DNA from 3 places in the Paenibacillus sp. MER TA 81-3 genome. Region 2 is predicted to be linked to each of the others. Evidence: riboswitches for the same ligand, from Rfam matches in the RefSeq annotation. Region 2 holds a riboswitch; each other region holds the start of a gene.

Region 1 (8,197 bases), on a different contig from region 2:
TAGCTCCAATTGAGACAGCTGCTTCAATGACCCCCTTGTCGATCTCGCGCAAGGCCGTCTCCACCAGCCGGGCAAAAAACGGGATCGAGGCGACCGATAGAGATACCGAGGCGGCCGTTGGGCCGATGGTGGTGCCTGTAATGAATTTCGTTACTGGCAGCAAGGTGACAAGCAAAATAATAAATGGGACCGACCGGATTATGTTGACGATAAAGCCCAATATATTTTTCGTCGGCGTGTGTTCCAGAAACAGACCCTTGTCGGTTACAAATAAGAGAATTCCAATAGGAAGACCCAGAATTAAGGCGGCAGAAAGCGAAATTCCTACCATATACAACGTCTGAAAGAAAGCTTTGTTCAGGTCAGGCAATAGTTGGATTAGAGAATCCGTCAGCATGGTAGATCACCTCCAGTCGATATGTACGCTCTCTTATATAATCGATAGCCCGCTGTACTTCCACAGCGTCTCCGATGAGCTCCAAGATGAGAATACCGAGAGGATTGTCACGGATATATTCAATTTTCCCATGCAGGATGTTGCCTTTAACCTGATAGGCCTGCAGAACATCGGTGATGATCGCTTCTTCTGCCTGCGGCGCAACAAAGTGAATTTTGACAATCGTTCCTTGGCAATGCTGGAGCAAGCGTTCAGGAAGGTTAAATTGGAACAGGCTGCTAATGAACGATTGGGTCATCGGATGCTTAGGCTCGGAAAAAATATCATAGACAGCTCCTTCCTCCACCACATTTCCGTCTTGCATCACGGCCATCCGATCACATATATCTTTCACCACTTCCATCTCATGGGTAATGAGCACAATGGTAAGCTTCAGCTCGCGATTGATTTTTTTCAACAGCTCCAAAATCGCTTGTGTCGTCTCGGGATCAAGAGCGGACGTCGCTTCATCACACAACAGCACATGCGGATCGTTCGCCAATGCTCTGGCGATGCCTACCCGCTGTTTTTGTCCGCCGCTCAGCTGGGCCGGATACACATTGCGTTTGTCGGACAGGCCGACCATCTCCAGCAGATCCGTGACGCGAGTGTCGATTTCTTCTTTTGATTTATGATTGGCCTTCAGTGCAAAGGCGATGTTCTCATACACCGTCTTGGAGCGAATCAGGTGGAAATGCTGAAAAATCATCCCGATCTTTAACCGGGCTTGGCGTAAGCCTTCGCCCTTTAAAGCTGTCAGGTCCACTCCATCGACGAAGATGTTGCCCGAAGTAGGCTCCTCCAACAAGTTGATGCAGCGCAGGAGCGAACTTTTTCCTGCTCCGCTTCGTCCGATAATACCGTAGATTTCTCCTTTGTTTATCGTTAAGGAAACGTTGTTCACGCCAACTACTGTAGATGATTTGCTTCTGTACTCCTTTATTAGATTTCTAATTTCTATCATCGCTCTCACCCCGCTATTCCTGTTGCTAGACACTCATGATACAAAAAAACCTCTTTCATAAGAGAAAGAGGTTGAACTGGCAATTAACCAACTTATCTCTCAGAATGTGATACATTCCGTAGGATTTAGCACCGTTTACTCTACTGGTAAGGTTGCCGGACGTCATAGGGCCTATTCCCTCAGTCACTCTTGATAAGGTAAAATATGAAGTTTTGTAGTGAAAATAATACACATGAAAGATTTGCTTGTCAATAAAATTTTCAATATTTATTTTCAAACTGGAAATGATATCTTTCCGTGGTATAATTTTTTGTTGGGGATATACAAACACACCAGAGGTGAGTTGATTGAAAACGGAAAAGGTTAACATTTTTGAAATGACCAAGGACATCAATCAATATGCGAATTTTGTAGTTGGTGAAGTCAATGATCACGTGGTTCGTGCTGCCGTCATTGATGGTGATTTTCACTGGCATAAGCATGAAAATTGTGACGAGCTCTTTCTGGTGGTCGAGGGAGAATTATTGATAAATTTTGAAGATCGAACGGAAACATTGCTGCCTGGTGATGTATATACAGTGAATGCGAACGTGCTCCATCGCACTCGTTCGAATGGCAGAACGGTTAACCTATGTTTTGAAAAGGCTGATAATGATATAAACGGAAACGAAATGGATGGAATAAGCAACAAACAAAAAAGACGTGTCAAATTTCGTAAATTCGCACGCCTTTTTTATTGCAGATAAACTCTGGCCGCCCTTGAAGCGGTCTAGTATGTTATCGAGATAAGCTTCATGTGCCGAATCTCTGCCGATACCCGCACTTCCTGCATAATTCCTCTACAGCTTCTCTTCTGGAAAATCCAAAGTACAGATTATTCGCTCTTTCACCTTCTACAATTTCAGAGAAAGGAGTGCTGTTAATATTGCCTAAATTAATGACGCCCTCGCCATCCAGACAGCAGGGCACGACCGTTCCGTCGACCAGCACGGCCGCTTGACTCCGAAGCGCATGACAGAAGCCTTTGCCATCATCCTCCGGAGCTTGCAGGCTCGGCCATTGAAATTCATGGTCCTGATTCAAATAGATTCTGTCGGCGATTTTGACTCCGCTGCCTGGCATCACTTTTTCTTCTATTTTGTAGTCCAGATTAAATTCTTTTTCTAAAATGGCCAGTGTTTCCCGGTTTCTGCTCTTTATCGAATTTGTTGCATTGTCTTGGTCCAAATTCCATAACCTGAACGATATGATGACATTATGCTCAGCCGCTTCCCGCACAAAAGAAAGAATATCAGCCAAGTATCCCTCTCGATTTTCCGACCCCTCATGTCCGTCGAAGCTGTGCAGCGAGAAGTTCATTTGGCGCAGCGCCGGTTTCCCCAGCAGCTTATGCCTATTTTTATGAATAAGTGTTCCATTCGTCGTAATATTGACCTTGAACCCTTTTGCATGGCTGGCATCCAGCAACTCATCGATTTTGGGATGAAGGAGGGGCTCGCCTTTGACGTGAAGGTAAATATGATTCGTATGCGGTTTAATCTGATCCAATATGTTGTTAAAGGTGTCCGGCTTAATGAAATTAGCCTTGCGAGCCGTTTGCGGGCAGAAGCTGCAAGCCAGATTGCATACGCTTGTAACTTCGATATATACCTTTTTGAAAGTTTTCAAGACTTGTTCCCCATTCTATATCTTTCTGTAAATACTCAGGTCGTTGCCGACATAGACTGATTGCGCATCTGATTCTATATTGTACTAGAAACATCAGGCTTATAGAAGGCTTTCGTTCTATGGGCAAAATGATAGGACACGTTCCAACGATTAGCAAGGGGGATGGTTGAAACAAGCTATGACGAGGAGTGCTGCATGAGGAGGGTTAGTTGGCTGCTGTATAAGGTGGGCTGCATTGTTTTCCGTGGTCATTTCCGAGATTGTTACCGCGGTTGATGCAAGCTCCGTTGGAAAACGTACAGTGGAATGTGTCGATTAGGCGGGTAAACGGTATGCAGATTGTATTTAGTCCAATGGAATTGGCTGTTTCTTAGCAATTGCTGCGAAATGAGTGCCAAACCATTGGATCATTTCCAATGGAGCCTGCCGTAAGGAGGCTTGATCTGCTGTTCCATTGGACAAAATCCAATGGAGGATGAGACAAAGGGCAGACCGTATGCAGATGCAGGTTTTGTCACCATCGAGCATGTATGATGATCGTATGCAGTGAGCCCTGACTTTTTGCCTGTGAATCTCTCAACCCTCGGATTGCTCCGACAATCATTCGAGGCCATACTTTCTACTAAGAGAGGAGGGGACGAAATCATCCTTTTGCTCACTAACCCCTTGATTCAGAAAAGGAGAATCCTATCGAGGCAATCAATTGATAACGTTCAATCGCTCTTAACTGCTTGGATAAACTAAAAAAGAACATGAATTGCCCTATAACTCATCCACGAAGCCATTATCTTCAGCTCCTGAACTGTTCCGTGCACAATCTGAGTCAATGGGAGAGTGAATCAAAGGGTACATCGAAGGCTACAGCTTCGCTCAATCTGAATCAGTGGGAGAGTGAATCAAAGGGCACATCGAAGGCTGCGGCTTCGCTCAATCTGAACCAGTGGGAGAGTGAAGCAAAGGGTACATCGAAGGCTGCGGCTTCGCTCAATCTGAACCAGTGGGAGAGTGAAGCAAAGGCACATCGAAGGCTCAGCTTCGCTCAATCTGAAGCACGGATGGCGAAACCGAATTCACAAAAAAACTCAAGCCTTATTTCAGCTTGAGCTTATAGCACACCACCTGTGCTGTCTGGGTTAGTCCCTCATTCGGCCGAATCGTTGCGGAATGGACTTAGCAGCGCCTTGGGGATGTTAGTTTCGAATCGCATGTTGGTTCCTGTGGTCGGATGCACAAAAGCCAATACCCGCGCATGGAGTCCGAGCCGGCCAATCGGCTTTGTTTTCGCTCCGTACTTTTTATCCCCTACAATGGGATGTCCGATATCCTGCATATGGACACGGATTTGATTTTTCCGTCCTGTCTCCAGATGGACCTCCAATAAGGAGAAGTTCCGATTGGATTGCACGGTCTTATAATGAGTGATGGCATGCAAGCCATCATTTGGATAGGGGCTCGAATACATTTTTAACGTTTTGCTTTCTTTCAGCCACGAGGAAATCGTACCCTCCGGCTTCTTGACCAATCCCTCCACCAGCGCGATGTAGGAGCGCTCCTGCACCATATCCTTCCACGATTGCTGCAGCTTCTGCTGCACCTTCTCACTCTTCGCGAACATCATGACTCCGGATGTATCCCGATCCAGCCGGTGCACGACAAAGATCCGATGCTTGGGATTGTCTTTGCGAACGTGCGTCGTCAGCTGCCGATAGGCTGTCAGCTCTTGCTCTTGCGCTGAAGCGATCGAGAGCAATCCGGCTTCTTTTTGAATGACGATAATGTCTTCGTCTTCGTGTAGAATGTTAAGCCCAATGAAAGGGGGCTCATCGGATATTCTATCCTTGGAAATCGTGATAGTGTGCCCAGGCTGAAGCGGGAAATTGTATTTCGTCACCACCCGGTCATTAACGGAGACTTGTCCGCGCGCCAATATGGATTTAACAGAGTTGCGTCCCATATTGGACATTACAGTCAATAAATAGGGCAGCAATTCCATCGGTTCCGTGACCGTATACCGTTTAGGCGCGGAATGGTGGCTGGAATGTGAATGATGTGCTTTCTTCTTCATGTCATACCTCCTGTTACATCGCTAACGAAGCTCACGAGAAGCAGACGACGGTAAAATCTTCTCCATCCAGTTCTAGCCTCGCATATCGAATGTTCTTACTATAGCAAAAAGCCCGTTCGGATGCACGGAATCCCGTCGTGAACAAGGGAATTCAATACCGTGCGCACAAAGGCCATGATATAATGGGTCAATGTGATTTCGATTATAGACGTCGTTCGTTAGTTTGTTAATTATAGCCAATCTTGTATTAAAATGGGATAAAAAAGGAGTTATTGCAATGATATCGATGGACCAAGCGCGAAGCACGTTGAAGCGGGTGTACGGCTACGATGACTTCCGCGCGGGACAGAAGCGGATTATACAATATATTATAGAAGGAAAAAATACGGTGGGCATCATGCCGACGGGAGGCGGGAAATCGATCTGCTATCAGCTTCCCGCACTGCTCCTGCCGGGCGTGACACTGGTCGTATCCCCTCTCATTTCGCTTATGAAGGATCAGGTTGATGCGCTGCATAGCTTGGGTGTCGAAGCGGCCTTCATCAACAGCACACTAGAGCTCGGGGAAGCGGGAGGCATTTTGCGCCAGGCGCAGAACGGGCGCTTGAAGCTGCTCTACGTGGCCCCGGAACGGCTCGAAAGCGAATGGTTCCGAGAGCGAGCCAAGACGCTCCCTATCTCGTTCGTGGCCGTGGATGAAGCGCACTGCGTCTCGCAATGGGGGCACGACTTCCGCACAAGCTACCGGGCCATCGCCCCGTTCATGAGAGAACTGGAGGAAGCCGGGCGACCGCGGCCGTTGATGGCGGCGTTCACGGCGACCGCCACGCCCGAGGTGACCGAGGATTTGACCCGGCTTCTGGAGCTCGGAGATTCGGAGCTAGTCGTCACTGGTTTCAAGCGGGACAACCTGACCTTTACCGTGCTGCGCGGGGAAGAGCGCAAGGCGTTCGCGCTGGATTACGTGCGCAGGCGCGAGCATCAAGCGGGCATCATATACGCTTCGACCCGCAAGGATGTGGAAGATCTGCACGAGATGCTCCGTCGTGCGGGCGTCGCGGCCGGCCGCTATCATGCGGGCTTGGACGACGAGGAGCGGGTGCGCATGCAGGAGGCATTCCTGTACGACGACGTCCGCGTCATCGTGGCGACGAATGCGTTCGGCATGGGCATCGACAAGTCGAACGTGCGCTATGTCCTGCACTATAACATGCCGAAGCATATGGAAGCGTATGTGCAGGAGGCGGGCCGTGCAGGGCGGGATGGCGAGCAGAGCGAGTGCGTGCTGCTGTTCCATCCGCAGGATATTTTGACGCAGAAATTTTTCATTGAACAGAGCGAAGCGTCTCCGGAACGGAAGACGCACGAATATAAGAAGCTGCAGTCCATGATCGACTATTGTTACACGACAGGCTGCTTGCAGAACTACATGCTGCGTTACTTCGGAGAAGAAGGGGAAGAGCCGTGCGGCACGTGCGGCAGCTGCAAGGACGAGCGCGAGTCGATCGACATTACGACGGAAGCGCAGAAGATCTTCTCTTGCATCTATCGCATGCGAGAGCGGTTCGGCGTATCGATGGTCGCTTCCGTGCTGAAAGGCTCGCGCAATAAGAAAGTCATTCAATACGGCTTCGAGAAGCTGTCGACGCATGGGGAAATGCGCCACTTGACGGAGAAGGCCATTGCCGATCTGATCTATGTGCTCATTGCCGAAGGCTATTTGCAGCTGAGCGAGGGCCAATATCCTGTCGTCCGTCTGCTTCCGCCTGCGGCAGAGGTGCTTAAGGGACAGCGGCAAGTGACGCAGCGTGTAGCTAAGTCGTTGAAGCCGAAGACCGCGTCAGCTGTGGATGAAACGGTATTTGAACAGCTGCGGCTGCTGCGGCGTGAACTGGCCCAGAAGGCAGGTGTCCCGCCGTATATCGTATTTAACGATAGCACCTTGCGTGAATTGGCGGAGGTGCAGCCGACCACGGAAGCAGACATGCTGCGCATCAAAGGGGTCGGTGAAGCGAAGCTGAAGCAATTCGGCTCACCGTTTTTGGCGTTTTTTCAGCAACGGGATGAAGAGGCAGCCAAGCTTGATAATCAGGAGGAATGGATATGATGGAAGATAACGAAATAACTACCCTTGCATCTATTGAGGATTTCATGAAGCTGGATGTGCGCGTTGGCACGATCGTAGAGGCCGAGCCGTTCGAGAAGGCGCGCATACCGGCGATTAAGCTATATATTGATTTCGGACCGCTCGGCAAGAAGCGCTCAAGCGCGCAGATTACAGAGCGTTACACACCAGACACGCTCGTCGGTCGGCAGGTTGTGGCGATCGTGAACTTTCCGCCGCGGCGCATTGCGGGCTTTGATTCCGAGGTGCTCGTCCTAGGCGGAGTTCCGAACAGCGGAGATGTCGTCCTGCTTCGACCGGACGAGGAAGTCCCGAACGGAACGCCGATTGCGTAAGCGGCGGGCATGTCCCGGCTGTGCAGATGAGAAAGGAGCTACCATGAAAGTTGTACTTACTACGTTGAACGCGAAATATATTCACACCTCGCTCGCCATCCGCTATTTAAAGGCGAGTTGCGAGCATGAATTCGATGTCGAACTAGCCGAATATACGATTAAAGATCCGTCGATGAATATCGTCTCGGATCTGTATCAGCGGAAGGCAGATGTTATCGGATTCTCCTGCTACATTTGGAACATCGAAGAAACGATTCAAGTGGTCAGCATGTTGAGAAAAGTTCGACCTGACGTGCGCATTGTACTGGGCGGACCAGAGGTGTCCTATGACACTGACTATTGGATGAAGCGGCTGCCTGACGTCAACTTCATCGTCATCGGCGAAGGGGAGGAGACATTCCTTCACCTGCTCCGTGAAATTCGCGATGAACAGAAATATCACTTTGTATTTGGACTGGCGTACCGCAAGGGAGAAGAGGTCATGATCAACTCTCCCCGTCCGAAGCTGGACCTGAATAACATTCCTTCACCGCACCGTTTTGCGGAGGATATTCCGACTCTGGGCAAACGTGTCGTCTACTTCGAGACGAGCCGCGGCTGCCCG
Region 2 (8,197 bases):
GGTGTTGGGCTGTCTCGGATGGAGATGGGGCTTAAATAGCACGATTTGATGCGTATTGCGAATGGCGATTAAGTCGATGGTTGGCCGTCCCTCCAGCAATTCCACCACCCGCTTGAGCGTAGGCAGCGAATCGGCGTCATGCGCGCCTCTCAGCTCCATAATGCACGCGACCCGCGCCTTATCCGGATGGAAGCCAATCCGTTCCGCCTGAATTCGCAGCATTGCAGTATCCTTCCTGTCCGCATGAATGACGGACAGGAGAAAATCTTCCTTCATCCGCTTGTCCCATTGGGCCTTTTCCAACAGATCGGCTTGCTCCAGATACATTTCCGCTGTCATTTTCACTAATTCTCCGTACTTTGTCACCTCGTTCGGATCACCCGTAATGCCAATGACCCCAACGACTTCGCCTTGGAATTGAATGGCCAAGTTCGTGCCAGGCAGCACCCCCTGCAGCTTGCGGGCGCTTTCCTTATCAATTTCAAATCGTCCCTTCCGCTCGATCGCAATGAGCGCCCCTTCATGCTTCTGATATAAGCGCGAACGGTCGCCGGAACCGATAATTCGTCCTCGTTCATCCATGACGTTCACATTATAATGAATAACCTGCATCGTGCGTGTTACAATTTCCTGCGCCAATTCTTTCGTAAGTCGGCTCATCCTTGTCTACCACCTATCTATGTCAATAACGATATGAAAAAACGCCCTCCATCCGATAAGATCGACGACTCACGTCCTTACCGAAATGGGGGCATTAAGATTACGTTATGTATCATCATTCCACGCTCACATCAAGCTGCCAATGTTGGCCCGTATCGGGTCAAGCCCGCCGGATACATTCATAATGTTGCCGGTTATAAAATCCGATCGTTCCTCACATAGAAAGCGGATCACCCGGGTTACGTCTTCACCGGTTCCCGGACGGCCGCGCGGCGTTTCCTCATCCTTAACGTCCTGCACCTCATCGATGCGCCGCTCTTTATTATCACCTCGGATATCTCCAGGGCAAATCATATTTACCGTAATGCCGTGCGGGGCTTCTTCCACGGCAAGCGTCTTCGTAAAGGAGACGAGTCCGACCTTGGCCGCGGCATATACGGCACGATGCGGCCATGAGCGCGCTTCTCCAGCATGTCCGAATCCGTAATGAATGATTCGTCCCCAGCCTTTGCGCCGCATCGAATCAAGCAGCAGATGATCGAGCAGTATGACACCCGTCAAGTTTCCGTTTAACAAATATAAAATCTCTTCTTCCGTGTAATCAGCAAACAAACGGCGCTCCCGTATAAACGGTCCGGCATTGTTTACGACAATGTCGGCGGGACCCATCTCATCCTTCATCGTATATACTAGCCGTTTAATTTCGTCCATTTTTGAAATATCGGCTTGAATGGCACTACAACGGACACCCTTCGCTTCAATTTCCAGCTTCAGCTTCGCCGCTTCCTCTATACTATGCACGTAGTTCAAGACGATATCGTGTCCGGCATCGGCTAACGTCATGGCCGCCATCTTGCCAAGGCCCTTGGCGCTCCCCGTAATCAGGGCAATCTTACGCTGCTGTTCCAACGTCGCAATCCTCCTCCCGGCGCTTCAAAGAACATCCATGTCCAGTATAGATTATTTATGAGGGGAGAACAACAGAACCCAATTATCGGACCGGATCGTCATCCTGAATCGAGGTAAGCAGCTCCACCCTTTTGCTTCATTCTCCCCTTCCATCAGGAAGCGGCACAACCAATTGCCACTCTGATTCACTCTCATCGTGATCGGCCTCGTTATGGATGGTACCTATACGATGCGTCATGTCCCTTATCCTCCACGTTATCCCTCCTGACTGTATGGGAGCTTGAAGCTAAGAGCATCGTAATGCTCCGTTCGTGCAGTGACGCGCTCTGACTGACTGTACGGGAGAATGGAGCTAAGGGCCATTGCACAGAAGCCACAACATGTTCTCGTTTGAAAAGGAAGGGGGGCTGCCATTCTGAATGAAGGGGAGATCGAGGCAAGGGATGGAACAGGCTCCAACAATGTAAAAAAGCCTTGGCGTCAAGGCTGCTCATCTTTTCAATGAATATGCCGTAAAGCGCCAAGGCTATGCGAGTATGTTCCATTCAACTGCAATAATTAGAACGCTGGAACGATCGCTCCTTTATATTTGTCCTCGATGAATTTCTTCACGTTGTCGGATTGAAGCGCGGCAACCAATTTTTTAATTGCTTCGCTGTCTTTGTTATCTTCACGTGCCGTCAAAATGTTTGCATACGGTGAATCTTTATCTTCGATGAACAGCGCATCCTTCGTCGGATTCAATTCAGCTTGCAGTGCATAGTTCGTGTTGATGAGCGCCATATCGACTTCATCCAACGCACGCGGCAGCATTGCGGCTTCCAGCTCTTTGAACTTCAGATTTTTCGGATTGTCTGCAACGTCGCGAGCTGTCGCTTCAAGGCCTGTGCCCTCTTTCAGCTTAATGATGCCTTGTTTCTCAAGCAAAAGCAAGGAACGTCCACCATTTGTCGCATCATTAGGAATAGCGACCGTAGCACCGTCTTGCAGCTCATCGACGGATTTAATTTTTTTGGAGTACGCGCCGAACGGCTCCACATGCACGTTACCGACGCTAACCAGCTTGTAGCCCTTCGTATTCACTTCGTTGTCCATGTATGGCTTATGCTGGAAGAAGTTCGCATCAAGCTGCTTCTCATGCACCTGTACGTTCGGTTGAACATAGTCGGTAAATTCCTTGATTTCCAATTCAATGCCTTGATCCTTCAACAGCGGCTTGATATGATTCAAAATTTCTGCGTGCGGAACCGGAGATGCGCCGACGACCACTTTCGTCGTTTCGCCACCCGCATTGTCTGAGGCGTTCGTTGCATTGTTGTCTGCCGCCGGCTTGCTACCGCATGCGGCCAGCACCATTACTAACGTTACGAGAGTCAATACATAAGTCCACTTTTTCATTGCCAACACCTTCTCCTTCCAAACTGCCCCAATTGAATTTTTTGTATTTATGAGGTTGTTCAAAATCCTCTTAACCTTTTTGAACACTCACTATATGTTGAAGCTCCAAAGAGCGGGCTTCCCAAACCTTATTTGCGGGTAAACTTGCGCACCAACGCATCGCCAATCCACTGCAGCACCTGCACGAGCAGCACCATCACGACAATCGATACAATCATCACTTCGAATTCGTAACGGTGATAGCCGTAGCGAATAGCCAGATCCCCTAGACCGCCACCGCCAATCATTCCTGACATGGCCGTATAAGTGACCAGCGTAACCGCCGTAATCGTCGTGCCGGCAATAAGTCCAGGCATCGCTTCCGGGAGCAGCACCTTGCGCACAATTTGCCATGTCGATGCCCCCATCGCTTGCGCTGCCTCGATGACGCCGCGATCCACTTCTCTTAGCGACGTTTCGACCAGACGGGCGAAGAACGGAGCAGCCGCGATGACGAGCGGCGGTATTGTTCCTTCCACACCTATCGAAGTCCCTATAATAATCCGGGTAAGCGGGATAATGGCAATCATCAAAATAACAAACGGCACCGAGCGTAGAATATTGACGATAAATGACACCACCGCGTACACCGGCTTGGCCGCTGCCCCATTCGATTTGCCCGTCAAGTAAAGCAATACGCCGAGCGGAAGTCCGATAATGAAGGTGAACAATACGGAAAAGAGCATCATCGTCAGCGTATCGGTCGTGGCCGTGCTTACTTCTTCCCAGTTCACTGTAGAGAAATCAAGCTTCATTATGCAATCACCTCCACTTCCAAGCCTTTATCCCGCAACGACAGGAGCGACTGTTCCACGGCCGTCTTCTCTCCGTCAAGTCTTACGACCAACTGGCCGTATGGAACGTCCTTCATGCGCGAGATCGTACCTTGCAGAATGGCGAAGCTGACACCGGCTGCAGTCAATACTTGATGGAGCACCGGCGCGTACGTCACGTCGCCCAAATAATTGATCTTCACCACGCGGGAATGTTCGGTCGCCTGCGTCTTGAAAGCTGCCCAAGGCTGGAGCTCCGCATCATTGCGCTCTTCTAGAATAAACTCACGCGTCACCGGATGCTGCGGCTTCAGAAATACGTCGATGACCTTACCCTGTTCCGCAATTGCACCGGCATGAATAACGGCGACGCGGTCGCATATCGCTTGGATGACGTGCATTTCGTGCGTGATGAGCACAATCGTAATGCCGAACTTGCGGTTAATATCGAGCAACAGGTCAAGTATCGCGTTGGTCGTCTGCGGATCGAGCGCCGAAGTCGCTTCGTCACACAACAGTACCTTCGGATCGTTAGCCAAAGCTCGTGCGATGCCAACCCGCTGCTTCTGTCCGCCGGATAATTGCGCCGGATATTTATCGCGGTGCTCCTCCAGTCCGACGAGACGGATTAAATCATCCACCTTCGCCTGCACTTTTTCTTTCGGTGTGTGTGCAAGCTGCAGCGGAAAGGCGATATTGTCAAATACCGTCGCAGATGACAGCAGATTAAAATGCTGAAAAATCATGCCTATCTTGCGGCGCTGCTGCTGCAGTCCTCCCTGCGTCAGCTTCGTCAGCTCGACACCGTCAACGATCACCGTTCCAGATGTCGGCCGTTCCAGCAGATTAATGCTGCGCAGCAAGGTGCTCTTGCCTGCCCCGGAGTGGCCGATAATGCCGAAAATTTCGCCATCCGCCACTGTCAGGCTTACATCGTTCAGCGCTAGCGGTCCGCTTGCTTTGCCTCTCGCATCATATTGTTTGCTTATATGTTCCAAACGAATCAATGGAATCGTCACCTTCCTTTATGCATCGCGTATGCATGATGCATACGCGTTATTGGCTGTCAGCTTATTCATAATCGGACAGCTCATGAAAGTATTATACAGGATTATATATAAAAAGCCCCCTCTTGGCAGATGCCAAAAGGGGGCTACGTCGATTCGCTGTCTCTTGCAGTTGAAACTGGCGGTTGTTCGCAACTCTCCCTTTTCTTATCTGCCAGAACCGTCACGTTCTGAAGGAATTAGCACCATTGACATCTTGCAAGCATATAACGCACCGAAGCGTCATATTGACCGGGTTGCAAGATCGGTTGCCGGGCTTCACAGGGCCTGTCCCTCCGCCACTCTTGATAAGAAAACGGTTATGAAATTTAAATTGAGTATAATCCAGCATTTGAAAGTTGTCAATTAACTTTTTTTACCTTACGTTTCATTTTTCCAGTTTGCACAATTCCTCAAAGGCGATCAGCAACGTTTTGCATGCCATATGGAAACCATCCTGTAAATCCTGCAAATTCGCTTGGATATCCTCCAGCTTGATTTTATCGCTTAAGCTGCGGTGGCGCTGCCATAAATCATCCTGCATTTCCGCATTCATATGGTGAATTTCCGTATTGCGGCGCTTGCGGAGACGCTGAAGAGCATCGCCGTACTGATCTTTCAAGGCGGTTAACCGTTCGGCCAAGCGCGGATGGCTGCCTTTGAACCGGATTTGACGCAGAACCGTGAAGTAAGAAAAACGATGCTTCACCTTCTCCGTCTCTAATTGCAGCACCGTGTTCAGGAGCGTACCGAGCTTGTCCAAAATGGAGAAGACGCGAATGAATCCGTTCTTGTAGAAATAGACATGCCGATAGTAATCATCCAGTTCCTCATCGTCCATCTCCGCTTGATATCGCTTCGTTACGCGCTCCGCAAACTTATCGGAAGCATAAACGCTTTGTTCTAGCTCATCCAAGGATGTCTTTAACCCGACGGTCCAGACTTCAATTTTGCGCCAATAGTGCTCCGGATCGCCCTGCTTGTCCATTTGCTTGCGCACAACGTTCAAGTAGCGCTCCATCAACACCATGGCTTCCTGCAATTCTCCTTCGTCCTGACGGGGCGGTTCACCGAACAGAATGCGCAGCATAGAACTCCTCCTTGTCGATACTAGCACGTGAATGGATCCGTGATTATAAGAGGTCCCGTTCAACAACCGCTTATAGTCCGTTCGGGAAATAGTCTTTCCAACGTTGGTCAACCTGTTGCACGATATCTTCACGCGGGAACAATTCGTCTGGGTAACCCGGCTTCATGCGCGCATCGATGACAATCGGTAATTTATAGGCAAGATGGTGATTGCGGACTTCCATTCCCGCGTATATATCAGATGCAGGGTTAAATCGCGTAAATACCGTCCATAGAAACGGAAGCTGTCCGTTCGCGACTTGGGCATCATCCACTAAGAACACAAGCGGCCATTTCGTCTCTTTCTCCGTGAGACGCGCCAATACGCGTTCCGCCAGCTGCGGCTCTGCCTCATACGAAGCGCCGGCTACTGTCAAGCAGCCGCGGCAAAAGACAGCGACATCATGAATCTCGCCAATTTCGCCCTCCTCGTACGTATGCGGCAGTTCCCGCACTGGATCGCCTACGCCAAGCAGAATGCCTTTGCTGCCATGGTTCAGCTTATGCCCGGTATAATCGAGCGTATCGTGCGACGTGTTATTCATCACATACAAGTCGCTCTCTGGCTTAAATCGCTCGAGCACCGCTTCGGTCAGCTCAGCAAAGTTCTCTAGGTCAACGGGCTGATCCGTCAGCATGAGGAACTTCGTCAAGCTGAGCTGGCCTTCACCGAGAATGCGGAAGCCGGACAGAAGCGCTTCACGTGAATAGCTTTCGCGCACGACGGCGGCGGCCAAGGAATGGACGCCCGTTTCTGGATATGGATGCACCTTGCGCACCGTCGGCATGACGAGCGGGAACGCCGGGGACAACAGCCTTACCAAATATTCGCCCAAGTAATAGTCCTCTTGACGAGGCTTGCCTACAACCGTCGCCGGATAGATCGCATCCTTGCGGTGATACATCTGCTTCACATTAAGCACCGGGAACTCGTGCGCCCATGAGTAATAGCCGTAATGGTCACCGAACGGCCCTTCCATGCGGCGGACATGCGGCGGCACATAGCCTTGAATTACGAAATCCGCTTCAGCCGGAATACGGTGTCCTTCAAAGCCGCTGTCTACGACTGGAAGGCGTTCGCCCATCACGAACGAGGTCATCAACAGCTCGGGCAGCTTCTCAGGAAGCGGTGCAATGGCTGCTGCAATGAGTGCAGGAGGTCCGCCGACAACTACAGATACTGGAAGCGCTTCATTGCGCATTTCCGCCTCATGATGATGAAAACCGCCGCCTTTTTGAATTTGCCAGTGCATGCCAGTCGTCTCTTCATCGTATATTTGAATGCGATACATGCCGAGGTTATGATCGCTTCCTTTATGTAAGGGATGCTCGGTATAGACGAGTGGAAGCGTAATGAACGGGCCACCGTCCAATTGCCAGCTCGTTAAAGCAGGAAGACCTTGCATCGGCTTATCCGTACGCTTCACTCCCATAATCGGCGCTTGCGTCGGCGTAACTTCCTTCATGCCCACCTTCGTCAAGCCGAGCAAATCCTTCACTAGGCCGCGCTCTTCCCACAACTTCTTCGGCGACGGCGGCATCAAGCGGTGAATCGCCTCGATGCACTTGTTCGCAAACTGCTCTGGACGCGGTCCGAAAGCAAGATCGACCCGCCGCATCGTTCCGAACAGATTGGTCGCGACCGGAAAAGGACTGCCCTTCACATTTGTAAATAAAAGGGCAGGACCGCCTTCAGCGATAACGCGTCTGTGAATTTCGGCAATCTCTAAATACGGATCAACTTCCGTCTCGATCACTGCCAAATCATTCTCTCGCTTTAGCATGTGGATGAAATCACGAATATTAGAAAAAGACAATACGAGCCCTCCTTGAAATGTTCCGTTATCGTTTGGGTTGACGTTTCTTACATATAAATTACATGTAAATTACATGTTTCCTCTATAAGTATATCTGTTTTTCATCCGAACCTAAAGCGTGCCTGTTAGACAACTTACGACATTGTAAGCTAGGCGTAAGTTGATTCCATGGTACCTGTCGTCCGTCTCCGATACAATAAAGACATCAAATGAAACGCAAACCACAATTGAGGAGGTAGATGTTCATGAAAAACAATCAAATGGCAGTACGTAAACCTTGGAATGTTCGTTGGTTAGCCGCAGCCAAAGCAGCTGCTTCAGTCGTCCTGTTCGGCACGCACGCCAATGAAACCCGCAACATGCAAGAAGGAGCGTAAAAAGAATGACTGAAGCAATTGATAACCTTTCATTTCCCAATAAAAGAAGC
Region 3 (8,197 bases), on a different contig from region 2:
CGGTACGATACCTGTAACGAGAGGAATAAAGCAACTTCACTACTTCTATTTTATGACAAAGATAATGCTTGATCCAAGTCCTCCAGCAAATCATCAATGTGCTCCAGACCTACGGAGAAACGGAGCAATCCATCCGTAATGCCTCGTTCCATCCGCACTTCCTTCGGCATGGCCGCATGAGACATCATCGCCGGATAGGATAGAATGCTCTCGACAGCCCCCAGGCTGACGGCGACCAGCGGCAGCTTCACTTGGTTCAGCACCTGCTTCGCACGTTCGCCGGAACCGACATCGAAGGATACGACTGCACCATAGCCTTGCGATTGCTTCTCATGCACCTCGCGGCCTGGATGATTCAGCAGCCCGGGATAGTAGACGCGGGCAATATCCGTTCTCTCGTGAAGCCACTCGGCAAGACGCCGCGCGCTCTGCTCGCTCTGCTTCATGCGCGCTTCCAGCGTCTTCATCCCGCGCATCAACAGCCAACTGTCCTGAACGCCCAATACGGTGCCGAGACCGTTCTGCATCTGCTTGACGCGGTGTCCAAGGCTCTCGTCCGCCGTTACCGTCAGCCCGGCCAGCACGTCGCTATGACCGCCGAGGAACTTCGTCGCGCTATGCAGTACAATGTCAACGCCAAGCTCGATGGGCCGTTGATGGTAAGGCGTCATAAACGTATTATCGAGCAATGTGATGAGACCGTGTTCCTTCGCCCATGCCGCCACCTCAGCAATGTCCGTAATTTTGAGCGTCGGGTTGGACGGTGTTTCCATGTATACGGCCTTCGTGTTCGGGCGAAGGGCTGCTTTCACCTGTTCGATATCCGTCATATCGACGAAGGTCGATTCAATGTGCAAGCGGGTCAGGATAGACGTCAACAAACGGTACGTTCCCCCATAGACATCCTCTGTTACAATGACGTGATCGCCCGCCGACAGGAGCAGGAATGCAGACGAAATTGCAGCCATGCCGGATGCGAATGCGTATCCGTTGCTTCCGCCTTCCAACAAAGCGATATAATTCTCCAGCGCCTGTCGCGTCGGATTGCCGGAACGGGAATAGTCATATTCAGGCGGCTCGTAAATATCGTGATGATGGAACGTTGTCGCCTGGTATATCGGAACGCTGGACGCCCCCGTATTACTGTCGATCTCACCGCCAAAGTGGATAAGCTTCGTCGCAAAGCGGCGCTCGCCTTTTTGGGGATGGTTGCTTCCCAGTTCGTCATCGTGTCCCTTATGTTGCTCGCTCATTTTTTTCGTCACCCCTCTATTTCGGCTTTTGCCGCAGCAATCGCTTGGTCCAAATCCGCAATGAGGTCTTCCGTATGCTCGATACCGACCGAGAAGCGTAACAGACGGTCGTCAACGCCGATCCGCTCCCGAATTTCCTGCGGAATGTCTGCATGCGTCTGTATGGCCGGATATGTCATCAGCGATTCGACACCACCCAAGCTTTCCGCAAATGCAATCAGCTTCAGATGTCTCAGAATCGGCTCAACATACCGCGCATCCTTCAAGCGGAACGAGAAGATGCCCGTGTTGCCCGCCGACTGCCGCTTCTGAATATCATGGCCTGGATGATGCGGAAGCGCCGGATAGTACACTGCTTCAATGGCCGGATGCTCCAGCAGCCAGTTCGCAATGATCGTCGCGTTAGTCTGATGCCGCTCCATTCGGAGGGCGAGTGTCTTCATGCCGCGCATCAGTTGGTACGAATCCGACGGACTGAGTACGGCGCCGATTGAATTATGCAGAAATCCGATTTCGTCGGACAATTCCTTGCCCTTTGTCACGATAAGGCCAGCCAGCACATCGTTATGTCCACCCAAATACTTCGTCGCACTGTGGACGACGATATCCGCTCCAAGCTCAATTGGGCGCTGGAAGAACGGCGTAAGGAGCGTATTGTCGACGATAGTCAACATGCCGTGTGCCTTAGCCCAAGCCGCAACCCGTTCGATGTCCGTTATCATCATGAGTGGATTGGTCGGCGTCTCGATGATGACCGCCTTCGTCTCCGGCTTGCGCGCCGACTCGAGCGCATCCATATCGTTCGTATCAACATAGGCCGCCGACACGCCGAAGCGGGACATGATCTGTTCAAGCAAGCGGTATGTCCCGCCGTACAAGTCCAACGACACGATCAGATGATCCCCTTGACTGAACAGCGCGAATACGGTCTGCAATGCTGCCATCCCCGAGCTGCACGCGAAGCCTGCATCTCCGCCTTCCAAGACGGCCGCCGCGTCTTCCAGCACTTGCCGGGTCGGGTTCTTCGTACGTATATAATCAAATCCGGTGCTCTGCCCGAGCCGTGGATGGCGATACGCGGTTGCTTGAAAGATTGGATACGTTACGGCGCCTGTCTTCGGCTCATGCACCGACCCGATCTGTGCGAGCCGGCTTTCGATGCGGTAATTGTCTGAGTTCTGTGCAGCCATTATAATTGCGCCCCTTCCTTATGCGATACGGCTCTGCCTAATTCATACGGCGTCTCTTGATATACATAGTAGTTCAGCCAGTTGGAAAAGAGCAGATTGGCATGCGCACGCCAAGTCGAGTACGGCTTTTTGGACGGATCGTTATTTGGAAAATAATTAGCGGGGATGTCCATATCCATCCCTTTCGCGATATCCCGATCATATTCCCATTTCAATGTACAGGGATCGTATTCAGAGTGCCCGGTCACGAAGATTTGCTTGCCATCCTCAGTCGCAACCAGATAGACTCCCGCTTCTTCTGATTCCGCTAATATATTCAAGGCGGCAACTTGCTCGATATCCTCGCGTCTCACTTCCGTATGGCGGGATTGTGGAACAAGGAACATTTCGTCGAAGCCGCGTGTCAGACTTACATTTTCCTTCGTTAACGTATGGGGAAATACCCCAAATATTTTGTTGTCTAGTGAATATTTACGAATGCCGTAATGATAATACAGACCTGCCTGGGACGCCCAACATATATGAAAGGTCGAGGTCACATTTTCCTTGGACCATTTCATGATGAGGCACAGCTCCTGCCAATAGTTCACGTCCTCGAAATCCATCTGCTCCACGGGAGCCCCTGTAATAATCATGCCGTCAAACTGCTGATTCTCAATTTCTTCAAACGTTTTATAAAAGGACGACAAATGTTCCGCCGAAGTATTTTTCGAGGTATGGCTCGCTGGATGGAGCAATGTCACATCTACCTGAAGCGGCGTATTGCCAACTAAGCGAAGCAGTTGGGTTTCCGTCGTCTCTTTCGTCGGCATCAAGTTCAGAATTACAATTCGAAGCGGACGAATATCTTGGTGATACGCACGTGTTTCGTCCATAACGAATATGTTCTCCTGAGACAGTATTTCTTTGGCCGGCAAGTGATCCGGAATTTTAATCGGCATGACGCTCTCCTCCTTCATATTGGTTCCATACATGCAGCACTGGCAAACGTATGTAGCAAGTGGATACGGCGCTCCTGTCCTTTTTCATATACAAAAAAGACCTTTCCCGGCAATTCGAGAAAGGTCATGCATTACGTTCTCATGCCTCTCTCATCTGTCAGCAACGATTGGATCGCTGCTGCAAGAATTAGCACCGTACGTACATAACTGCAAGATTCTTGGAACAAGAATCTGCCATGTCATGGCTAACGCCGGTTGCCGGGTTTCATCGGGCTTGTCCCTCCACCTGCTCTTGATAAGATTGCTATCGTTCGTTATTCATTTGTTTGCCATTTGCCAAATAGGACTTGGTAATAACTTATAGCAAAGACCAGCCTCTCGTCAAGAGGCAATTCACCATCTCTTATGAAATGCATATGTTAAATCAATGACAAACTTCATACTTTCACACATTTTCTCGGTTTCAACTAAATTCTGTAATTCATTTTTTCTTGAAAGGTGAAAGTACGAGCGTTATACTTAACAAGTGCGTGACCGCACTACCTGATTTATAACGAATAAGTTGAGGTGAATTTCGGATGGATGGCGACCCGAGGCCGTGCCACGGTACGAACGGACAACCGAATATGACGATTCGACAGGAACCGATGTCGCCCAAGACCGTTGCTGTCTGTTGTTCGTGCCCATAAGTTGAACAGCATTCAACTGCCTTGACGTATGTCTATGCACCGAATGACGGACGAAGTCATGAGCATCTCCCTGCTTGAATCGTCAATAATAGACGACGCAGCCCGCCAACAGTTGGCGGTGCGAAGGAGTGAGTGCAATGAAAATCCGTCTTGTAAACGATGGGGTATTTACACCTGTGGAAGACATCAATGTCGCATTGACGACGCCTGAACAAGGCTTTTACTGGATCGATGCCGATATTGATGATTTGCTCGTGCTCCAGCCTCTATTCTCCATGCATGATCTGGCCGTAGAGGACTGTATGAGCGAAGAAGAGCAACGCCCGAAGATTGAAATCTATGAAGGCCATTACTTTATCGTGTTTAACAGCATCCGATTTGATGATGAGGAAATATTTTTACGTTCGCTGAACATATTTCTAGGCAAGCACTTTATAATTACAGTAACCAATCAGAAAATAAATGAGCTGCGCATGGTAAAGCCGGTCCTGTGGGAACAGGAAGTCAGTGCGGCAGACCGCATGTTATATCACTTAATTGACATGGTCGTTGACAACTATTTCACGGTAGCCGATCGAATTGAAGCGAAGATCGACAATCTGGAAGAAGAGCTCATTGTCAGCGCCAAGAAGACCCATCTAAATGAAATCATTAGCTTGCGAAGCGAAATACTCTGGCTCAAAAAAGGATTGGCTCCGCAAAAAGAAGTGCTGCTCGTCCTTTACCGTAAAGAACTGCGGCTAATCGACGATGATTTACAAAAATACTTCCGTGACATCTATGAGAATGCTGTCAAGGTGTCCGAAACGTTTGAAACGTTCCGCGATCTGATGGGAAACTTGCGAGAGTCCTACCAGCTCAGCATTGCGAATCGCGCGAACGACATTATGAGAGTGTTCACCGCCATCACGACCATATTCATGCCGCTTACTTTGATTACAGGCATCTATGGAATGAACTTCGACTATATCCCGTTCATGGATTGGGATTTTGGTTCTTTCTATACGATGGGCTTCATGTTCATACTCGGCGCATTCATGTTCTATTTATTTCGGAAAAAAGATTGGATCTGACAAAAGCGACCATACGATTGCCCGTGTTCCTGACTCGATCAAGGACACGGGCATTATATTTTTTCTTAGCTCACCTGCCGATCGGCAGGGGCATGCTTCTGACGGCGATGCAGAAGACGCAGAAGACGAATCCGCTCATAGTTAGCCTGCACCGATGCGGTGGCTTGCTCTAAGGCCGCTTCACCGAACGCTTTTATATAAACCGGCTTTAAGTATTCGTCCCCCAGCTCCACAAAAGCCATATCAATCGCCTGCCTTTCTTCCCTTGGCATTGAAGCTAACTCGGCCTCCACAAGCGTCTCTACTTGGTATCCTTCCCGTTCCAGCGTTTCAATTCGCATAATGAGCTCACGCCGATCAATGCGAAGAAGTTCCATCAGTTGCAACAGGGTCTGCCCTTGCTGTATCCCCTCCAAAAGCTTTCTGCGCTCGGTCAGCTTCGTTAATTCATCCCTTTGCTTTGCTTCCCATTCCGAATAGATCCACTGTGCGAATTGCTGCTCGGTGATAGCCGCTTGCACCCACTCTAATGGGAAGGTCGTGCTCCGTTCATGCTGCTTCGTTATTTCGACGATATCGTCCCCGAACGATTGTATTTTGATTTCACCAAATCCCGGAAGCTGCTTCAATTCCTCCAGTGTATGCGGCAAAAATGCGCTTACGAGTCGAAGCATACGGTTCGTCGCCACCCAATACGGGGCACGCTTCAAGCGGCTTGCCAGCTCTCGTCGCCACTTGGTCAACTGCTCGTACACTTCCTCCTTCGCGTATAATTGGGCATAGCAATTCACCCATTCCTGCCGCTCCTTCATCCGGCGTTCATGAATGTCGGTGTCCGGGACAAATCCCAGCACCATACGGTAGCCCGAGCTGAGCAGCTGAGCCAAGCCCCCGCGCAGCGCAGCACGCATCTCGGCCCAGATGGATCCTTCGAACCACACCTCAGATGCTCCGCCGTCCACTTCCCACAACACGATCCATTCTCCTTCCTCTTCTCCAACCGTGACGAGACCTTGCTGAGATCTGATCGCATCAGCCTCTTTTTTAGCCTTGCTCTTCGCCTTTCGTCCGTCTGTGCTTGTGCCCTCCTGACAATCGAACCTTGCCGTCCAGACTACTTGCATGTGTGTCGATCCCTCCTTTATTGTAAAGTGCATTATATCCATTCATAATGTGGAACATAAAAAAAGAAAGCACCCCTTCAAAATGCGGCTATACGCATTTCAAAGAGGTGCTTCCCCGTCCTAGTTATGAATTTACCTAAATTATACCACATAGACATGCGAGGTTGCAATTCTTACTTTTAGTGCAGTTCAGCTCTTTTAGAAGTTGCCGCTGTTGCGTTATAATGGGAATGTTACCCACACAAGGAGGTTCGTCAAGATGAGTATGAACGACATAGACTTTTTATCAGACGGTACGGAGGAGACATCCACGCGCTTCGTTACGTTTATCGGTCCGAGCATGCATCGCTTCGATCTGGCTGTTACGACGACGAACCGCTTTTATGGCAAAAAGCTGGTGACTGATTTGCAGAGCGGTCTAACCGCCATTATGGGACAAGACGATTTAGAAGAAGAAGGTTATTTGGAATCGTTCTATCGCTTGGGCAATGAAGAAGCGGAAGACTTACGCCATTTTCTGTCCATGGTCATTGGCGCTGTTCACTTTACGGACTAAGGACCAAGACCAGATTGATGAAGCCTCAATCAGGCTTTTTACACCCGTTAATGGGAATGAACGCTGCCTCGGCAGGATGCGGATGGAGAACGATACAACCACGATATCTGTTCTCCTGCTTGCTCCCATATATCACATTGTGCAGTTATTTCACTTCAACAACGCTCCCTTCTTGTGGATAATACCACGGAGAAGCACGATGAGCGCTTTTTCGAGCCGGTAGGTTATTCCGTTCGGGCAGTGGCGAGCTCTGACTGGCGGTGATTCGCTGCATCCGCCTCTTTGCTCCATTCTCCCCTTCCATCAGAAGGCGACACGTCCAATGGCGACTCTGGTTTACTTCCATCATTATCGGCCCCTTCATGCCATGGATCCGAACGGCATATGCTAACCTCGACATTATCTCTCCTGACGGTATGGGAGAATGGATCTAAGGACCATTGTACGGGAGGCCCGACAACATGGTTTCGCTCAAAGGGAAGGAAGCTGCCATTCTGAATGAAGGGGAGAGTGAGGCAATGGATGCCGAACAGGCATACCTTTTTCGGAAAAGGGAACTGACGAATCCAAGGATCTTCTATCGAGGCCTTTCGAAGACGAGCGAGTACGTTTAGAGGTAGGCTTTATCCCCATAAGGTATGTCTGGTTTCTCTTGAAAAAAAACGGCGATGCAGGCTGGTCCGTGTCACATCATGACAGAACAAGCAAGCTTCACCGTTTTGTTGCCGCTGATATGCGACACTTATGGTTGTGCTATTATTCGAATGAATCAAATTCCGACTAATTTCGCTATGCTGGACATTTCGAGCCGCTCGAATACGGCATGCACCGCATTCCGTTCCGGCGCGAACAGACAGCGTTCGGTATCGCACACGACCGGAGCATCACACTCAATCCGCGCCAATTGGCGCGATAAATGAAGCATGTCCATATCCGCCTCAATCTTCGTGCGCACGCCTTTGGCTAGCGCCGGCAGATTGTCGAGGATTCCCTCGATGGAAGCATACTCCTGGATGAGCTTGTGCGCGGTCTTCTCGCCGATGCCACGGACACCTGGATAATTGTCGGATGTGTCCCCCATAAGACCCTTCAAATCAATAATTTGCTCTGGCGTCAGCTGCTTCTCTTCCATTAGAGTGATCGGACTGTATACCGCATAGTTACCGTGCCCTTTTTTCATTATAATAACCGTTGTGCGTTCATGGACAAGCTGGAGCATGTCATGATCGCCTGTTAGAATATTGACTTCCATCTCTTTTCGGTAGAGACGTGCTAGCGTTCCGATGCAATCATCCGCTTCATATCCTTCCGCCGAAATGTTCGGAATGCCGAAGCTATCCATCACATCGCGAATGAGCTGGAATTGCGGAA

Evidence for each region. Region 2 has a riboswitch for S-adenosylmethionine ahead of M3650_RS10000 (methionine ABC transporter ATP-binding protein). Riboswitches for the same ligand answer to the same signal wherever they lie in the genome.
Region 1: linked by a shared signal. The riboswitch ahead of M3650_RS07825 (methionine ABC transporter ATP-binding protein) and the one ahead of M3650_RS10000 (methionine ABC transporter ATP-binding protein) in region 2 are both predicted to bind S-adenosylmethionine.
Region 3: linked by a shared signal. The riboswitch ahead of metA (homoserine O-acetyltransferase MetA) and the one ahead of M3650_RS10000 (methionine ABC transporter ATP-binding protein) in region 2 are both predicted to bind S-adenosylmethionine.

What each region holds. Positions count from the first base shown of each region.
Region 1 covers NZ_JAMAWB010000004.1:368,399-376,595, forward strand. The annotation lists gene M3650_RS07820 (methionine ABC transporter permease) at 1-397, opposite strand, end outside; gene M3650_RS07825 (methionine ABC transporter ATP-binding protein) at 363-1,400, opposite strand; SAM riboswitch class I at 1,490-1,599, opposite strand; partial or broken gene M3650_RS07830 (cupin domain-containing protein) at 1,778-2,056, shown strand; gene M3650_RS07835 (radical SAM/SPASM domain-containing protein) at 2,193-3,068, opposite strand; gene M3650_RS07840 (hypothetical protein) at 3,878-4,171, shown strand; gene M3650_RS07845 (RluA family pseudouridine synthase) at 4,210-5,133, opposite strand; gene recQ (DNA helicase RecQ) at 5,411-7,240, shown strand; gene csaA (chaperone CsaA) at 7,237-7,593, shown strand; gene M3650_RS07860 (B12-binding domain-containing radical SAM protein) at 7,637-8,197, shown strand, end outside.
Region 2 covers NZ_JAMAWB010000006.1:85,790-93,986, reverse strand. The annotation lists gene M3650_RS10020 (sugar diacid recognition domain-containing protein) at 1-660, opposite strand, end outside; gene M3650_RS10015 (SDR family oxidoreductase) at 787-1,512, opposite strand; gene M3650_RS10010 (MetQ/NlpA family ABC transporter substrate-binding protein) at 2,128-2,967, opposite strand; gene M3650_RS10005 (methionine ABC transporter permease) at 3,096-3,761, opposite strand; gene M3650_RS10000 (methionine ABC transporter ATP-binding protein) at 3,761-4,786, opposite strand; SAM riboswitch class I at 4,991-5,140, opposite strand; gene M3650_RS09995 (Cthe_2314 family HEPN domain-containing protein) at 5,214-5,915, opposite strand; gene M3650_RS09990 (UbiD family decarboxylase) at 5,986-7,770, opposite strand; gene M3650_RS31910 (hypothetical protein) at 8,016-8,147, shown strand.
Region 3 covers NZ_JAMAWB010000003.1:196,652-204,848, forward strand. The annotation lists gene M3650_RS05345 (trans-sulfuration enzyme family protein) at 51-1,253, opposite strand; gene M3650_RS05350 (aminotransferase class I/II-fold pyridoxal phosphate-dependent enzyme) at 1,262-2,443, opposite strand; gene metA (homoserine O-acetyltransferase MetA) at 2,443-3,384, opposite strand; SAM riboswitch class I at 3,532-3,686, opposite strand; gene corA (magnesium/cobalt transporter CorA) at 4,211-5,146, shown strand; gene M3650_RS05365 (HRDC domain-containing protein) at 5,212-6,270, opposite strand; gene M3650_RS05370 (DUF3055 domain-containing protein) at 6,530-6,826, shown strand; gene M3650_RS05375 (hypothetical protein) at 6,977-7,117, opposite strand; gene M3650_RS05380 (hypothetical protein) at 7,288-7,440, shown strand; gene M3650_RS05385 (5'-3' exonuclease) at 7,596-8,197, opposite strand, start outside.